Regions from separate parts of the Mesorhizobium shonense genome, predicted to be linked through region 1. Evidence: riboswitches for the same ligand, from Rfam matches in the RefSeq annotation. Region 1 holds a riboswitch; the other holds the start of a gene.
The links. A riboswitch is a leader RNA that binds a small molecule or an ion and turns the genes downstream of it on or off. The one in region 1 is predicted to bind S-adenosylmethionine.
Positions count from the first base shown of each region.

Region 2: another riboswitch for S-adenosylmethionine. It lies ahead of metX (homoserine O-acetyltransferase MetX); the one in region 1 lies ahead of ABID26_RS13260 (O-succinylhomoserine sulfhydrylase).

Region 1 is NZ_JBEPLM010000004.1:189,824-198,884, reverse strand. Features, by position in the region: gene ABID26_RS13275 (Hsp33 family molecular chaperone) at 2-1,033, shown strand; gene apaG (Co2+/Mg2+ efflux protein ApaG) at 1,242-1,634, opposite strand; gene ABID26_RS13265 (ceramide glucosyltransferase) at 1,853-2,998, shown strand; gene ABID26_RS13260 (O-succinylhomoserine sulfhydrylase) at 3,030-4,217, opposite strand; SAM riboswitch at 4,285-4,362, opposite strand; gene ABID26_RS13255 (2'-deoxycytidine 5'-triphosphate deaminase) at 4,565-5,659, shown strand; gene araD1 (AraD1 family protein) at 5,827-6,816, opposite strand; gene mmsB (multiple monosaccharide ABC transporter permease) at 7,025-8,317, opposite strand; gene mmsA (multiple monosaccharide ABC transporter ATP-binding protein) at 8,314-9,061, opposite strand, start outside.
Region 2 is NZ_JBEPLM010000012.1:93,763-102,823, reverse strand. Features, by position in the region: gene ABID26_RS26475 (Stf0 family sulfotransferase) at 94-918, opposite strand; gene metW (methionine biosynthesis protein MetW) at 867-1,481, opposite strand; gene metX (homoserine O-acetyltransferase MetX) at 1,573-2,742, opposite strand; SAM riboswitch at 2,835-2,912, opposite strand; gene hisC (histidinol-phosphate transaminase) at 3,085-4,188, shown strand; gene ABID26_RS26455 (prephenate/arogenate dehydrogenase family protein) at 4,195-5,133, shown strand; gene ABID26_RS26450 (sugar kinase) at 5,134-6,063, opposite strand; gene ABID26_RS26445 (DUF2125 domain-containing protein) at 6,072-7,070, opposite strand; gene ABID26_RS26440 (gamma-glutamylcyclotransferase) at 7,195-7,731, shown strand; gene ABID26_RS26435 (aldo/keto reductase) at 7,864-8,793, shown strand.

The sequences.
Region 1 (9,061 bases):
GATGGACGCGCCCCGGAGCTTTGTCATGTTGGAAATCCGTCCATTGGCTGAACATCAACCCAAACTCGGTGAATTCGGCTTCGCCGGCGACGACCATGTCGTGCCTTACGAGGTGGCGCCGCTCGACGTGCGCGGCCGCACCGTGCAGCTCGGGCCGATGCTCGACGCCATCCTCAGCCGCCACGACTATCCCGAACCGGTGGCGCGCCTGCTGGCGGAAGCCTGCGTGCTGACGGTGCTGCTCGGCACGTCGCTGAAGTTCGAGGGCAAGTTCATCCTACAGACGCGCACCGACGGGCCGGTCGACATGCTGGTAGCGGACTTCACCACGCCGCATGCGCTGCGCGCCTATGCGCGCTTCGATGCCGACCGGTTGCAGGCGCTGGTTGCCGCCGGCGAGACCTCGCAGCAGAAACTGCTCGGCACCGGCGTGCTGGCGCTGACCATCGACCAGGGCGCGCACACCCAGCGCTATCAGGGCATCGTCCAGCTCGACGGCACGTCGCTGGAAGAAGCCGCGCGCACCTATTTTCGCCAGTCCGAGCAGATCCCGACCGATCTCAAGATGTCGGTCGCCAAGCTGGTGACGCCGGGCCCCGGCGGCGCCCGCGAGCAATGGCGTGCCGGCGGCATCCTTGCGCAGTTCCTGCCGCAGGCGCCGGAGCGCATGCGCGTGCCCGATATTTCCGGCGGCGACGGTGATCCGCGCGACGTGACGCACGAGCCGGCCGACAATTCCTGGCGGGAACTTCTGGCGCTGCTCGGCACCACCGAGCCGACCGAGCTCATCGATCCGACGGTGGGCGCCGAGCGGCTGCTCTACCGGCTGTTCCACGAACATGGCGTGCGCGTCTTCCGTGGCGTGCCCGTCGCCGACCGGTGCTCCTGCTCGCGCGAGAAGATCCGCGGCATCCTCGAAGGCTTTTCGGCCGACGAGATCAAGGACTCGACCGAGGACGGCGGCATCCATGTCGCCTGCGAGTTCTGCTCGACGCAGTACGACTTCGATCCGGCGGAGTTCGCGGCCGAGTGAGATCGTCCTTCTCCCCGTCACTATACGGGGAGAAGGTGCCGGCAGGCGGATGAGGGGCGGCGCCAAGTCCGGCGATGGTCGCGCCTCTCATTCCAGCGTTGTTATATGCCTGGAAGATAATCGCACGAGTCCGGCGCTGCCCCTCATTGTCCTGCCGGGCATTTGTCCCCGTATAGTGACGGGGAGAAAAAACGCTCTCGCCCAGCGTTTAGTTCACCGTTCGCCTCGTCCCCGGCATGTCGAGCGAGAAGGCGGGGATGGCGACATCGAACGTCTCGCCGCGCCCGTTGCGCATCGTGTAATGGCCGACCATGATGCCTGATGGCGTCGAGAGCGGGCATCCCGACGTGTACTGGTAGCTGTCGCCGGGGTTGAGCTCCGGCTGGTCGCCGACGACGCCCGCGCCGCGCACTTCCTCGACGCGACCGCGGCCGTCGGTGATGTGCCAGTAGCGCGACATAAGCTGCACGAACTCGTCCGACCGGTTGTCGATCGTCACCTGGTAGCCCCACACATAGCGGTTCTCGGACGGATCGGAACGATCCTCCAGATAGAACGGCCTGACCTGCACTTCGATGTTGCGCGTCACGGCGCGATACATGGGTCACTCCGGTTTGCCGGCGAAGGGAACGTTTGTCGCGCTTCGTGGTTATTAGGTGAGGCGCCATCCTGCCAGTTTCTAGCGCACGTGCCGAAAAACAATGTCATTTAAGTGACACATGACAATGTTGGTGTGCACAAACCATGCCGGGCGACTCGGGCGCTCTGTCGACTGATTGAAATGGCCGCGGGCGGCTTTTCCGGAGTGACCAGATCTCGATGGAACTGACTCTCGCAGCCGCCTTTGCATCGTCAGCCCTTCTTCTTTCCAATTTCGCCAGCATCATGCTCGCATCGTCGCGGCTGAAGGCGCGTCGCATCATTCCTCCGCCCGCGGAGAAGCAGCCACCGGTCTCCATCATCGTGCCGTCGCGCGGCGTCGAGCCGTTCGCCGAGGAGATGCTTGATCGCGCCTTCTCGCTCGACTGGCCGCGCTATGAGCTGATCTTCTGCGTTGCCGGCGCCGAAGACCCCGTGGTCAAGCTGATCAATGCCGCGATCGCGCGCTTCCCCAAGGTTCCGGCGCGGCTGCTCGTCGGCGACGACAGGATCAGCGCCAATCCCAAGCTCAACAATTGCGTGAAGGGCTGGCAGGCGGCGCGGCACGACTGGGTGATCCTTGCCGATTCCAACGTGCTGATGCCCAAGGACTATGTCCAGCATCTGATGGCGGCCTGGCGGCCGGATACCGGCCTCGTCTGCTCCACGCCGATAGGCTCGCGGCCGGACGGGTTTTGGGCCGAAGTCGAATGCGCCTTCCTCAACACGCTGCAGGCGCGCTGGCAATATGCGGGCGAAGCGCTCGGCCTCGGCTTCGCCCAAGGCAAGAGCATGTTGTGGAACAAGCCGATGCTCGACGCGAACGGCGGCATCCAGGCTTTAGCCGCCGAGATCGCCGAGGACGCGGCCGCCACCAAGCTGGTCAACGGCTTGGCACTGCGCGTCAATCTCGTCGCGTCGCCCTTCGAACAGCCGCTCGGCCAGCGCACGTTCGCCGAAATCTGGTCGCGTCAGGCGCGCTGGGCGCGGCTGCGCCGCGTCACCTTCCCGCTGTTTTTTGCCCCCGAAATCCTGACCGGTGTGGCGTTGCCGTTGCTGCTCGCGCTTGTCGCGGCGGCCAGTGCCGGCGTCAGCCTGCCCACCACGGCGCTTTGCGTTCTGGCGTTCGCCTATGTGCCGGAATGCCTGCTCGCCTGGTCCAAGGGCTGGTATCTGTCGCCGCGCAGCGTCACCGCGATGATCGTGCGCGACGCGATGCTTCCCGCCGTCTGGGCGCGCGGCTGGCTGGCCGGCGCTGTCGAATGGCGCGGCAACGCCATGACCATCCGCACCAGCGCGATAACCGAGCTGGAAGAGATTGCCTGAGCCTCGCTCAGGCGCTCTCTCGATCGGCCTGCTACTTCGCCGCTTTCAGCGCCTCGTCGATATCGGCCAGCAGATCGTCGGCGTCCTCAAGCCCGACAGACAGACGCAGCGTCCCCGGGCCGATGCCGAGCTCTGCGCGCGCCTCGTCGCTGAGGTTCTTGTGCGTCGTCGTCGCCGGATGGGTGATCAGGCTCTTGGCGTCGCCGAGATTGTTGGAGATCAGCACGATGTCGAGAGCGTTCTGGAAGGCGAAGGCCGCCTGCTTGCCGCCCTTGACGTCGAGGCAGATCAGCGTCGAGCCGCCGGACATCTGCTTCTTGACGATATCGGCCTGCGGATGGTCGGCCCGGCCCGGATAGATGACGCGGGCGATCTCCGGCCGGCCGGCCAAGAAGTCGGCGATCTTGCCGGCGCTCTCGGTCTGCTGGCGCACGCGCAGCGGCAGCGTCTCAAGCCCTTTGAGCAGCGTCCAGGCGTTGAATGGCGACAGGCTCGGGCCGGTGTGGCGGAAATAGTCGTGCAGGTTCTCGTCGATCCACTTCTTGTCCGACAGGATGACGCCGCCGAGGCAGCGGCCCTGTCCGTCGATATGCTTGGTCGCCGAATAGACCACGACATGGGCGCCAAGCTGCAGGGGCTTCTGCTGCAGCGGCGTGGCAAACACATTGTCGACGATCACACGTGCGCCGATCGAATTGGCCAAAGCGGCAACAGCAGTGATGTCGACCACTTCCAGCGTCGGGTTGGTCGGGCTTTCCAGGAAGAACAGCCTGGTGTTCGGCCTGACCGCCTTTTCCCAATTGGCGATGTCGGTGCCGTCGATCAGCGTCGCCTCGATGCCGTAGCGCGGCGCCAGCGTCTCGACCACCCAGCGGCAGGAGCCGAACAGCGCCCGCGCCGCAACGATGTGGTCGCCGGCCTTGACGCTGCAGAGCAGTGCCGCGCTGACCGCCGCCATGCCGGAAGCGGTGGCGCGCGCATCTTCCGCGCCTTCGAGCGCGCACATGCGCTTCTCGAACATGTCGACGGTCGGATTGGCGTAGCGCGAATAGATGAAGCCCGGCTCCTCGCCCTTGAAGCGGGCTTCCGCGGCTTGCGCCGTTTCGTAGACATAGCCCTGGGTGAGATACATCGCCTCGGCGGTCTCACCGAAACCGGAACGCAGCGTTCCGCCATGCACGAGTGCCGTCTGAGGCTTCCAATTTCGCGTCTTCGTCATCGCCCTAGTCCAACCCTAAGAAGCAAACACAAAAAAACCGGCCGCGATGTCGCAACCGGTCCATACGGCCTTGCGGCCAGCGGTCCTTTAGCGACTTGTTTAACGTGGCTGCAAGCCGACCGGCCAAATCACCACGGGATAACGATCCTTTAGACCCGCGCCGCGCTTGCGTCAATTGCCGGCTTGATTAAGAGGTTTGTACCAGGCAGGAGCCTGCACCCATGCGCTTGCCCGGCCTTAGAGCAATTCCAGGAAAAGTGTGAAACCGCCGGAATTGCGTCAAAACAAAGAGGTAGAGCGGTTCGCCGTTTCCATGAAAGGGTGAATTGCTCTAGCGGAGCCAGACCTTGCGGCAGACAGGCATTCTACCGGATCAGGACATCGCGGCGCTGTTTGAGGCGAACGCGCTGAAATCGCCGCGCGCCCTCGACACCAACCAGATCCAGCCGGCCAGCCTCGATCTGAGGCTCGGCGAAAAGGCTTTTCGCGTGCGCGCTTCCTTCCTGCCAGGTCCGGATCACCTGGTGGCCGACAAGCTCGACCGGCTGAAGCTGCACGAGATCAGCCTTGCCGAGGGCGCGGTGCTGGAAACGGGCTGCGTCTACATCGTGCCGCTGCTCGAGAGCCTGGCGCTGCCGTCAGAAGTGTCGGCATCGGCCAATCCGAAGAGCTCGACCGGGCGGCTGGACATTTTCACGCGCGTCATGACCGATCGCGGCCATGAGTTCGACAAGATCGCCGCCGGCTATCAAGGCCCACTCTACCTCGAGGTCAGCCCGCGCACCTTCCCGATCGTCGTGCGCGCCGGCTCGCGGTTGTCGCAGATACGCTTCCGCACCGGCAACGCGCTGCTGTCGGAGAACGAGCTGCGCGATCTCCATCGCGCCGAGATGCTGGTCGCCACCGAGCCTCCCAACATCTCCGGCGGCGGCATCGCGCTCTCCATCGACCTCGACGGCGACAAGGACGGCCTGGTCGGCTATCGCGGCAAGCACCACACCGGCTTGGTCGACGTCGACAAGCGCGCCGCGCAGGATGTCGTCGACTTCTGGGAGCCGCTTTATAAGAGCGGTGCCGGCGAGCTGGTGCTGGACCCGGACGAGTTCTACATCCTGGTCTCGCGCGAAGCCGTGCATGTGCCGCCGCTCTATGCCGCCGAGATGACGCCCTTCGACCCGCTGGTCGGCGAGTTCCGCGTCCACTATGCCGGCTTCTTCGATCCCGGCTTCGGCCACTCCGCCGCCGGCGGCAGCGGCAGTCGCGCAGTGCTCGAAGTGCGCAGCCACGAGGTGCCGTTCATCCTCGATCACGGCCAGATCGTCGGCCGCCTGGTCTACGAGCATATGCTCAAGCGCCCGCAGGCGCTTTACGGTACCGATCTAGGCTCGAACTATCAGGCGCAGGGGCTCAAGCTCTCCAAGCATTTCAGAGCAGCGCGCTGAGGCTGGGGTCTCCCCCCTTGAGGGGGAGATGCCCGGCAGGGCAGAGGGGGTCGTCTCACATAAAGCGCGACGCCCTGCAGACGTGAAGAGGAGTTGGCGCTCTACGCGCAGCGACCCCCTCTGTCGCCTTCGGCGACATCTCCCCCTCAAGGGGGGAGATTACGCTCTCACAGCGCCTTCACCGCCACCTTGACCGGCTTTTCGATCTCCAGCGGGTTGCGCAGCGGCAAGCCGAAGTCCTTGGCCTCGATCTCGAACACGTCGCCCGCTTCCGTCCTGATGCCGTCGGCGAAGGACAGCGTCGCCGTGCCGAACATGTGCACATGCACGTCGCCGGGCTGACGGAAGGCCGAGTACTTGAAGTGGTGATGCTCGAGATTGGCGATGGTGTGCGACATGTTCGCTTCGCCCGACAGGAACGGCTTTTCCCAAAGCAGCTTGCCGTCACGCAGGATGCGTGAAGAGCCCCTGATATCGGCGGGCAAGTCCCCGATCAGGATCTCCGGTCCGAAGGACGCATTGCGCAGCTTGGAATGGGCGAGGAACAGGTAGTTCACCCGCTCGGTCACATGATCGGAGAATTCGTTGGACAGCGTGAAGCCGACGCGGAACGGTGCGCCGTCGTCGCCGATGACATAGATGCCGGCGATTTCCGGCTCCTCGCCGGCGTCCTGCGCGAAGGCGGGCGACATCAGCGCGGCACCGGGCGCAATCGCCATGGTGCCGTTGCCCTTGTAGAACCATTCCGGCTGCACGCCGATCTGGCCCTTGGCCGGCTTGCCGCCTTCCAGTCCCATGCGGAACATCTTCATGGAATCGGTGAGCTGCTCCTCGCCGTCGCTGAGCTTCTTGTGCATGGAATCGCGCGTCGCGGCTGAGCCGAGATGCGTCAGCCCCGTGCCGGTGAGGTGGAGATGCGCGGGATCGGGATGGTTGATCGGCGATACCAGGCGCCCTTTCTTGTAGGCGGCGTCGAGATCGACCGTCTCGCCGTAGCCCTTGCGCTCGATCAGCGCTTCGAGGCCGGTGCCGGTGCGCGCCGCCTCCATCGCCAGCGAATAGACGCTGCGCGCGCCGTTGATGATCCGGGTCTTGCCGCCGCTGCGGGCAACGACGCGGATCGTCTCGGCGTCGTCGAGGATCTGGGAAATCAGCATGATGTACCCTCTCTCTTTTGCCTTGGCCTGGCTGCCGACGGGCAAACCCTGACCGGCGCGGCCCGGAACCAATCCGCGCCGCGGTTGAAACTCTTCGTCCGGATTGCGCTCGCGAGCCCGGTCCTTCAGGGGACTTCTTGGCGCCGACGGGCTGCCGGCAGCGTCGCGATCTAGAACCCGTATGCCTCCTGAACCTCGCTTCCGGCCTTTAAGCCTTGTTCTTGTTGTAGACGTCGAAGATCACGGCGCCGAGCAGCACCAGGCCCTTGACCACCTGCTGCCAGTCGACATTGACGCCCATGATCGACATGCCGTTGTTCATCACGCCCATGATGAAGCCGCCGACCACGGCGCCGATAACCTGTCCGACACCGCCCATAGCCGAGGCGCCGCCGATGAAGACGGCCGCGATCACGTCGAGCTCGCTGCCGAGACCGGCGGCCGGCACGGCCTGGCCCAGGCGCGCCGCGATGATCAGGCCGCCGAGTGCCGAAAGCACGCCCATGTTGATGAACACCATCAGCGTCAGCCGTTCGGTGTTGATGCCCGACAGCTGTGCAGCCTTGGCGTTGCCGCCCATCGCGTAGATGCGACGGCCGATGGTCATGCGCTTGGTGACGAAGACGAACAGCGAGATCAGCACGCCCATCACCAGAAGCACGACCGGCAGGCCCCTGTAGCTCGCGAACTGGACGACCAGGAACAGCGCCAATGCGCTGCCGACCAGCGTCTTGATGACGAACAGCGGGAAGGGCTCGGCCTCGTAGCCATGACGCTCACGCTTGCGGCGGGCCCTCAGCCCGAAATAGGCATAGGCCAGAACGGCGATGAGGCCGAGCACGATCGTCGTCATGTGCAGGGTAAGCCCGCTGCCGACGATGGTCTTGCCGGCGGCATTCACCGTCGGCGGGATCAGCGTCAGCGGCCCGATCACGTCCGGAATGAAGCCTGAGCTCAGCGCCTTGAAGCTGTCGGGAAGCGGGCCGACCGAGGAGCCGCCGCCCAGCAGCGCCTGGCAGATGCCGCGGAAGATCAGCATGCCCGCCAGCGTGACGATGAAGCTCGGTATCCGGTGGTAGGCGATCCAATAGCCTTGCGCCGCGCCTATGCCGCCACCGACGATGAGACAGATGATTGAAACCACCAGCGGATTGCTGAGCGGGCCGAGCGGCCAGATGACCATCATCATCGCCGCCAGTGCGCCGATGAAGCCCGCAACCGACCCGACGCTGAGGTCGATATGGCCGGAAACGATGACCAAAAGCATGCCCAGCGCCATCACGATGATGAACGAGTTCTGCTGCACCAGGTTGCTGAGGTTGACCGGTTTGAACAGCGTTCCCGACGTCGTGTACTGGAAGAACAGCATGATGACGATCAGGGCGATGATCAGGCCGTATTCGCGCAGGTTCGTCGTCAGCGCCGAGACGGCGATGCGCGGCCCCTGCTTGACGTCTTCGGCAGCGCCGGTCTGCGGTGCGGGAGCGCTTTCTGTGCTCATGATGCTTTTTTTCCTTCTCCGCGAACGATGGCTCGCATGATCTTTTCCTGGCTGGCGTCACTTGCCGCCATTTCGCCGACGATGCGCCCTTCGTTCATGACATAGATGCGATCGGTGATGCCGAGCAGCTCCGGCATTTCCGACGAGATGACGATGATCGCTTTGCCCTCGGCGGCGAGGCGGGCGATGATCGTATAGATTTCGTACTTGGCGCCGACGTCGATGCCGCGCGTCGGCTCGTCGAGGATCAGCAGCTCCGGGTCGGCGAACAGCCATTTCGACAGCACCACCTTCTGCTGGTTGCCGCCCGAGAGATTGCCGGTCATCTGGTAGACGCTGGAGGCGCGGATGTTGGTCTTCTTGCGATAGTCGTTGGCCACGCTCATTTCGCGCATGTCGTCGATGACGCCGCGGCTCGAAACGCCGCTCAGGTTGGCTAAAGTCACATTGTGCTTGATGTGGTCGATGAGGTTGAGGCCGTAGGTCTTGCGGTCCTCGGTGACGTAGGCGATGCCATTTGCCACCGCCTTGCTCACCGTCGAAAGGTCGACGGGCTTGCCTCGGTGCAGGACCTCGCCGGTGATATGCCGGCCGTAGGAGCGCCCGAACAAGCTCATCGCGAATTCGGTTCGGCCGGCGCCCATCAATCCGGCGATGCCGACCACCTCGCCCTTGCGCACATTGAGGTTGACGTTCTTGATCACCTGCCGCTCGGCATGGATCGGGTGGAAGACCGACCAGTCC
Region 2 (9,061 bases), on a different contig from region 1:
GGATAGTCGCTATAGCCCTGAACGTATGCTGTCAAACGATCAAAGGCGCCATCTATTTGCGAGTTTCCGCTTCGATTGGCGGTTCACCGATTGCTAGTTCTTCAAGAAGCCACGGATATAGTTTTTTCCATGCCGGAAGCTCGACGGGTCGGTATATTCAGACAGGAAACGCTTTCTCCATTCGTCGTTGATCGCGTCGCGCTGGACTTCGAGACCTGACTCGAGGTTCGTTCTCCAGACGGGCTCTACACCCGCCAGCTGCGCGATCGTCTTGAGGCTTCCAACCGGATCTTGCTGAATTTGCTCATAGGTCAATGCGAGAAAAGACAGTCCGTTTTTCGCGAACCAAGCATCCCAAGCCAAATTCTCCATCAAAATCTTCTCAAGCGACTCGGCAATCGCTCCGCTGTCGTAGCGTGGCGGTGCATGGCTGACTTCAGTGGAGCGGAATCTGCGGGTTTGCCGCGCGCGTGCCCATGAGATCGCCTGGCCCAGCAGATCGCTACGCGTCAGGCGCACATAGCGCGGGTTCGGAAGACTGGCCGGCAGGTTCACCTTCTTGGCCACTTGAGCGAACTGGCTCGCGAAGAGCTTGATCGCGTAGACTCCGGAAGAGGACCGCCCCTCCGTCAACGCACGAAGAAGCTGGGCGCTCGGTTCGCGCGGGTAGCCGGGCAGTTCAAGCAGACGGCGACCGCCAAACCATTCCAGTGGATTGCCCAACCCGGCCGAAGCCATTAGTCCTGCAAGATGATTGCTGCCGCTGCGCGGCGATGTGCAGACGAGAATTCCCGCTCGTATCTCCGACAGAATGTCCGGAGGGATTTTAACCGTCGGCGGCCGCCGACGAAAAAGCTGCATCCCGATCATCGCTTCAGCAAAAACACCGCCTGCTGGCCGAAGAAATTCCAGAACCACCAGGGCATCGACAGGCCGATCTTCTGGCCGTTGGCGTCGAGTGCGGTCGCCTTCTCGACCGTTGCGCCAAGCTCCTCGCACAGATTGACGAAGTCGCGGATGGTGCAGAAGTGGATGTTCGGCGTGTCGTACCAGGAATAGGGCAGATCCTTGGTGACCGGCATCCTGCCCTTGATCAGCAGCGAGAAGCGCACGCGCCAATGGCCGAAATTGGGGAACGATACGATGGCGCGGTTGCCGATCCGAAGCAGCTCGTCGAGCACCAGCTTCGGATTGCGGGTCGCCTGCAAGGTCTGCGACAGCACAACGAAATCGAAGCCCTTGTCGGGATAGAATTCGAGGTCCTTGTCGGCATCGCCCTGGATCACGGAAAGGCCGCGCGCCACGCATTCGTTGACGCCGCGCTGCGACAGCTCCATCCCGCGGCCGTCGACCTGTTTTGTCTCCTGGAGAAGCTCCAGCAGCAGGCCGTCGCCCGAGCCGACATCGAGGACACGCGAACGGGCCGGGATGAGATCGTTGATAACCTCGAGATCGACACGTTGGGCACGATTGACGCTCATGGGAACACCCGCGGCCTTAGAGCATTCGAAGCCAAAGCGGAATCGCTCGGTGTCGCAGAAATGCTGCTAAAACGAAGAGATCGCGAGCCGCTCATAGGCTGAGTCCCCTGGCGCGGGCGGCCGAGGCGATGAAGCCGTTGATGGCCGCGAACAGTTCCGGTTCGTCGAGCAGGAAGGCGTCATGGCCGCGATCGGTCTCGATCTCGACGAAGGAGACGGAAGCGCCGGCGGCGTTCAGCGCATGAACGATCGAGCGGCTCTCCCCGGTCGGGAACAGCCAGTCTGATGTGAAGGATACCAGGCAAAACCGCGTCTTGGTGGCGGCGAAGGCATCGGCCAGCCGTCCGCCATGGTCGGCGGCGAGGTCGAAATAGTCCATTGCGCGGGTCAGGTAGAGGTAGGAGTTGGCGTCGAAGCGATCGACGAAGGTCATGCCCTGGTGGCGCAGATAGCTTTCGATCTGGAAGTCGGCGTCGAAACCGAAGGTGAGCGCCTCGCGGTCCTGCAGGTTGCGACCGAACTTGCGGTGAAGGGCCGCCTCCGACAGATAGGTGATGTGGGCGGCCATGCGCGCCACGGCGAGCCCTTTTTCCGGACGCCTGCCGAAATCGAGATATTTGCCGCCGTGCCACTCCGGATCGGCCATGACGGCCTGCCGCCCGACCTCATGGAAGGCGATGTTCTGCGAGGAATGGCGGGCTCCGGTGGCGATCGGCAGCACCGAGAAGACGCGCTCCGAATGGCTGGCGGCCCACTCCAGCACCTGCATGCCGCCCATCGAGCCGCCGAGCACGCAAAACAGCTTCTCGATGCCGAAATGGTCGACCAGCATCAGCTGCGCGCGCACCATGTCGCGGATGGTGATGATCGGCAGGTCGAGGCCGTAGGGCCGGCCCGTCGCCGGATTGATCGAGGCCGGGCCGGTGGAGCCGAGGCAGCCGCCGACGACGTTGGAGCAGATGACGAAAAAGCGGTTGGTGTCGATGATCTTGCCGGGGCCGATCAGCACCTCCCACCAGCCCGGCTTGCCGGTCACCGGATTGGTGTTGGCGACATGCTGGTCGCCGGTCAGCGCGTGGCAGACGAGGATGGCGTTGGAGCGGGCGTCGTTGAGGATGCCATAGGTCTGGTAAGCGACCTGGAACGGCGACAGCACCGTGCCCGCATCGAGCTTCAGCGGCTTGTCGGGGCCGAACTGCAACACCGGGCTCGATGGGTGGTCGGCCTCGTTGTTGGTCCTTAGAGCGCGCTGAGCGGCCATCGCATTCCCCATCCAGTCCGCATCGATTTCGCCGATGCGGTATCCGGCCGGCAGCGGACAACAAAAAACCGGCCTGCCTTCGCAAAGCCGGTTACAGGTTGCAAACGGCCCTTTAGCGAATTGTTTAACGTGGCTGCAAGCCGACCGGCCAAATCACCACGGAGTCCGGCTGCTCTTCTAGGACCAGCGCCGCGCTTCGTCAACGGGCAGCATCCTGGGGGCAGCATCTTGGGGGCAGCACCTTGGGATCAGGATCTTGGCGCAAGCACCGGCACTCGACATTCGGGGCCACGGCCTGTATTTCCGCTGCGGCCTCGACGGCCTTCTCGACGGATTTGTGACATGAAGCAGGATCAGCCACGTCCGACGCCCCGCGCGGGCATCATGGACATCGAGGCCTACGTGCCGGGCAAGAGCACGGCACCGGCCGGCGTGACGAAAGTCTACAAGCTGTCGTCCAACGAGAACCCGCTCGGGCCGTCGCCGAAAGCGATCGAGGCCGCGCGGGACGTGGCTTCCAGGTTGGACGTCTATCCCGACGGCTCAGCTCGCCGGCTGCGCGAGGCGATCGGCGACGTGCATGGGCTCAATCCGGCAAACATCGTCTGCTCCAACGGCTCCGACGAGATCCTCGGGCTCCTGGCGCAAACCTATCTTGCGCCGGGCGACGAGGCCGTGTTCACCGAACACGCCTTCATGGTCTACAAGATCTACATCCAGGCCGCCGGCGCCAGACCGGTCGCGGTCAAGGAAACCGACGAGCGCGCCGACATCGACGCGATGCTCGCGGCGGTGACGCCGGCGACCCGGATCGTGTTCCTCGCCAATCCCAACAATCCGACCGGCACCTATGTGCCGTTCCAGGAGGTGCGCCGGCTGCATGCCGGGCTGCCGAAGAACGTGCTCCTGGTGCTCGACGCGGCCTATGCCGAATATGTGCGGCGCAACGACTATGAAGCGGGCATCGAGCTCGCGGGCAGCGCCGAGAACGTGGTCATGACCCGCACCTTCTCCAAGCTCGGCCTCGGCGGCGCGCGCGTCGGCTGGATGTACGGCCCGGCGCATATCGTCGATGCGATCAACCGGGTGCGTGGGCCGTTCAACGTCAACGCGACAGCGATCGAGGCGGGCATCGCGGCCATCCGCGACCGCGCCCATGTCGAGCGCAGCGTGGCGCATAACGAGAAATGGCTGGCCTGGGTCAGCGAACAGGTGACCCTGCTCGGGCTGCGCGTGACGCCGAGCGTCGGCAATTTCGTGCTGATCCACTTTCCCGACGACAGGCGGCATTCGGCGGCGGCCGCGGACGATTATCTCAGCGCAAGGGGCTATATCCTGCGCCGCGTCACCGGCTACGGCTTCCCGAACGCGCTGCGCATGAGCATCGGTACCGAAGAGGCCAATCGCGGCGTCGTCGACGCGCTGACGAGTTTCCTGAAAAGCTGAAGCACCATGACATCACCGATGTTCGAGAAAATAGCGCTGGTCGGCATCGGCCTGATCGGCTCGTCGCTCGCCCGTGTCATCCGCCGGGAGGGGCTTGCCCGCCATATCGCCATCGCCACGCGCAGCAAAGCGACGCTCAAGCGGGCCGAGGAGCTCGGCCTCGGCGATTCCTACACGACCGAGGCCAAAGAAGCGGCACGCGACGCGGATCTCGTCATCATCTCGGTGCCGGTCGGCTCGTCCGGCGAGGTCGCCGCCGAGATCGCGCCGGCGCTGAAGAAAGGCGCCATCCTCACCGATGTCGGCTCGACCAAGGCATCGGTGATCGCGCAGATTGAGCCGCATGTGCCCGACGGCGTGCATTTCATCCCGGGCCACCCACTGGCGGGTACGGAAAAATCGGGCCCCGATGCCGGCTTTGCCGATCTTTTCGACAACCGCTGGTGCATCTTCACGCCGCTGCCGGGCACCGATCCTGAGGCGCTGGAGAAGCTGTCGGAATTCTGGCGGCGCTGCGGCTCGAACATCGACACGATGGACCCGCAGCATCACGACATGACCCTGGCCATCGTCTCGCACCTGCCGCATATCATCGCCTACAACATCGTCGGCACCGCCGACGACCTGGAATCGGTGACCAAGACGGAGGTCATCAAATATTCCGCTTCCGGTTTTCGCGATTTCACCCGTCTGGCGGCCTCCGACCCGACAATGTGGCGGGACGTGTGCCTGCACAACAAGGACGCGATCCTGGAGATGCTGGCGCGGTTCTCGGAGGATCTCGCCTCGCTGCAGCGGGCGATCCGCTGGGGCGACGGCGAAAAGCTGTTCGACCTCTTCACCCGTACCCGCGCCATCCGCCGCTCGATCATCGAGGCCGGCCAGGACATCGATGTGCCGGATTTCGGCCGCCAGGCGGTCGAGCATCCTGGGGCCAAATCTTAGTCAGGTCGACGACGGCCAGTGCGCTGCCATCATCGCCAGCGTCTCGGCCCTGTCCGGAGCGCCGAGCCGGCCGCCGAAGCGCAGGCATTTGAGCGCCGCGGCGGCGCTGGCAAAGCGCAGCGCCCGCTCGGGCGGCATCGCTTCGGCAAGGCCGACGGCAAAGGCGCCGTGGAAGACGTCGCCGGCGGCGAGCGTATCAACCGCCTTGATCTTCGGCGCCTCGACATGGCGGACGCGGCCGGCTTCCCGGTCATGCCACCAGGTTCCGGCAGCGCCTCCCGTCACCGCGACAAAGGCATCGGTGCGCGAGGCAAGATCTGCGCAGGCGCTTTCAGGGGCGGGCGCGTGGCCGCAGACGATGCGGGCCGCCGGTTCCGAGGCGACGATGTGCGAGGCTAAAGGCAGCAGTCGCTCCAGCACCTCGACGGGCGCTGTGTCGGCGTCGAGGATCGCCGGATGGCCAGCGTCCCGCGCGGCCGTCAAGGCGAGCGCGGCGGCGCCCGGCCAGCGCACATCCACCAACACGGCATCGAAGGCGGAGAGATCGGCGAGCGGCAAGGAGTGAGGGTCAGCCTGCGCTTGTCCGTCGTAGAACGGCACGATAACACGCTCGCCATGGGCATCGACCAGGATCGCGGCCAGCGCCGAGCGCGCGCCGGCGACGCGGCGGACCAGGCTGCAGTCGACGCCCTCCGCCTCGATCTCGGCGATGAGCTGGTCGCCGACCGCGTCGTCTCCCGCGCTCGCCCAGAGCGATACGCTGGCGCCGAGGCGATGCGCGGCGCAGGCGGCGCTCGTTGCCATGCCCGAGGCGATCTGGACGCCGTCGCTGGCGATGAACTTGCCCTGATGCGTTGGAAGCGTCTCGACACGAAGGATAGTGTCGAGGGTGAATGCGCCGACGCTGAGCAGTCTGACCGGTTCCGCCATCGCAGCCCTCAATCGACCGGCTTGATCTTGCCGAGCGGAATGAATCCGAGCGAGGCCTTGCCCTTGACGATCCTGAGCGGCATGGACGGCTCGTTGCCGAGCATGGCCAGGCCGGCAAAACCTTGCTCGATCTCGCTTTTGTGCTCGGGGATCGCACCTGAGAGAATGGCGGCCACCGCCTTCGGATCCTTGAGCTTGATCGTCAGATTGGCGTCGATCAGCCCGTCCGCGTCGACCGAGACCGGTCCGGACACCGTCACGCGCGCCGTTCCGGACGACAGGTCGAGCTTGGCGATGTCGACCGACTGGCCGCGCAGGCTTTTGGGCGGTGCCGCGATCAGCGCGACGCCGTTCTTCAGCGTCGCCTCACCGCCGCCATCGAGCGCCGGCAGCACGCGGCCGCCGATCGCGTCGGCATCGATTTCAAGATCGCTGAAGCTGCCGGTATAGACGACGTCCTGGTCCTTGGGGGCCAGTTGCCCGGCCGCGTTTGCCGCGTAGAACAATTCGGCTGGATCGGAATCGTCAGCCGGGTCGGTCTGGCCTGACAGGCCTTCAGCCTGCAGCGACACGCGCCTGGGCAGCGGCCAGGACAGTTTGACCGTCGCGTTCAGCTTGTCCCAGTCGATCCAAAGCGGCGGCATGCCCGGCGCCGAGGTTCTGAGCGGGCCCCGCACGTCGGCCACCGGCGACAAAGGCTGCGTGATCCCGGCGACCGCGTTGAAGTTGCCCGTGGAGGCGGCGATGTTTTTGCTATCGTCCTGATAGGCCAGGCTGTCGCAGGAAACGGCAAAGCTCAGCGGATAGCCGCTGACGGTAAGGTTGGCGCAGCCGGCGGCGATGCCCTTGGTGCCGAGTTTGGCCACCGCCTGGTCGGTCTCCGTCTTGAGGCGGTCGGCAAGATAGAACCAGCCGGCGCTGTAGAGCGCGAACAGCACGACAATGAATGCGGCAAGCCAGAACAGCCGGCGGCGAGGTTTGCGCGATCGCTCGTCACTTGACGTCATGCTGCGGCTCTCGTTAACCCCTCGTGCGGCGAGCGGGCTGTTAATCTCATGCACAACAAGCGGGGGACAGAAGAAACACCTCACGGTGCGATGTCGTCACTCGAGTGCGATCAGGCTTGGCGATATGGGCGATTTTTGGGTTTTTGGCTATGGGTCGCTGATCTGGCGGCCGGGATTCGCACATGTCGAGACGCGGCGGGCCCGCCTTTACGGCTATCGCCGGTCGCTTTGCGTCTATTCCTTCGTGCATCGCGGCACACGCGAGAGACCGGGCCTGGTGCTGGGTCTCGACCGCGGCGGCTCCTGCATCGGCCTGGCGTTCCGCGTGCCGGGCGATTTGCGGAATGAAGTGCTTTCCTACCTGCGCGAGCGCGAGCTGGTGACCAATGTCTATCTCGAACGCATGCTCGATGTCCGGCTCGACGGGAATAGGGCGGGAGGAGACCGAACGGTCGAGGCGGTCGCCTACATCGTCGACCGCGCGCATGAGCAATATGCCGGCGGACTCGACGCCAGCCATGCCGCGGCAGTCGTTCGCGGCGCCGTCGGCCAGTCGGGCCGGAACGAGGACTATGTGCTCAGCACGCTCGAGCACCTGAAAGCGCTCGGCATTCGCGATCACTGGCTGGAGCAGGTTGGGCGGCAGGTCGCGCCTTCGTGACGGCCTGGCCCGATCAAAAAGCAAAACCATGCCTTTGACCTCGGCGGGACAAGACCTAGCTTAACCGCAATCCATCTCGGCAATCCATCCTTGGGCGGCGTCGAGGCCCCATCCCAGCATCGGAGATCAATCTTGCAGAAACGCCGTCTCGGTCGCACCGACCTTTCCATCGCGCCGCTGGTTCTGGGCGGCAACGTCTTCGGCTGGACCGCCGACGAGAAGACTTCCTTCGACCTGCTCGACCGCTTTGCCGAGGCCGGCTTCAATGCCGTCGACACGTGGGTCCCGGGCAACAAGGGCGGCGAATCCGAGACCATCATCGGCAACTGGATGAAGAGCCGCGGCAACCGCGACAAAATAGTCGTCATCACCAAGGTCGGCTCCGACATGGGCCAGGGCAGGCGGGATCTGTCCGCGGCCTACATCGAGAAAGCCGTCGATGCGTCGCTCAAACGGCTGCAAACCGACGTCATCGACCTCTATCTGTCGCATTGGCCGGACCCGGCCACGCCTTACGAGGAAACGCTCGGCGCCTATCAGCGCCTGCTCGAGAAGGGCAAGATCCGCTATCCGGGCTGTTCCAATCTCGATGCCGGGCAATTCCGCGCGGCCCTCGACGTCGCCAGCCTGCGGAGCCTGCCGCGTTATGAAGTTCTGCAGCCCGAATACAATTTGTACGACCGGTCTTCGCTGGATGGCCCGCTGCTCGATCTCTGCAAGGCGGAGGGTCTCGGCGTCATCACCTATTTCAGCCTCGCCAAGGGGTTCCTGAGCGGCAAATACCGCTCCAAGGCCGATCTCGGTCAGAGCGAGCGCGGTGAAGATGTGGCCGAGTATCTCAACGAGCGCGGCATGCGCATTCTCTCCGCGCTCGATGCCGCCGCCGGGCGCCATTCGGCCAAGCAGGCGGAAGTGGCGCTGGCCTGGATCATAGCGCGACCGGGCGTCACCGCACCAATTGCCAGCGCCACGACGCCCGCCCAGATGGACAGCTTGATCCGTGCTGCATCGCTGAAACTTTCCGCGGACGATATCGGAGCGCTCGACCGGGCCAGCGCCTAAGGCGTGTTGATATTCAGGTGATGCCGGTCTGCAAATGGCGGCCTCCTGCGCTTCCGGCCTTCGCCGGCCGAAGCATCCATGACTTGAGAGTGGTGTGGCAGTTAAGGCTACGGCCGGCGTGGGCCGGTGCTCACGTACTTTAAGTACGCTCCGCTCCGGTTCTCGGATGCCGCCATTTTGGTCGCTTCGCGCCCGTCTTCGACTCCGGCTCGGCCTGACCTGAATCTCAACATACCTTGGTGCAGTCCGCACGATCGTCCAAGACCAT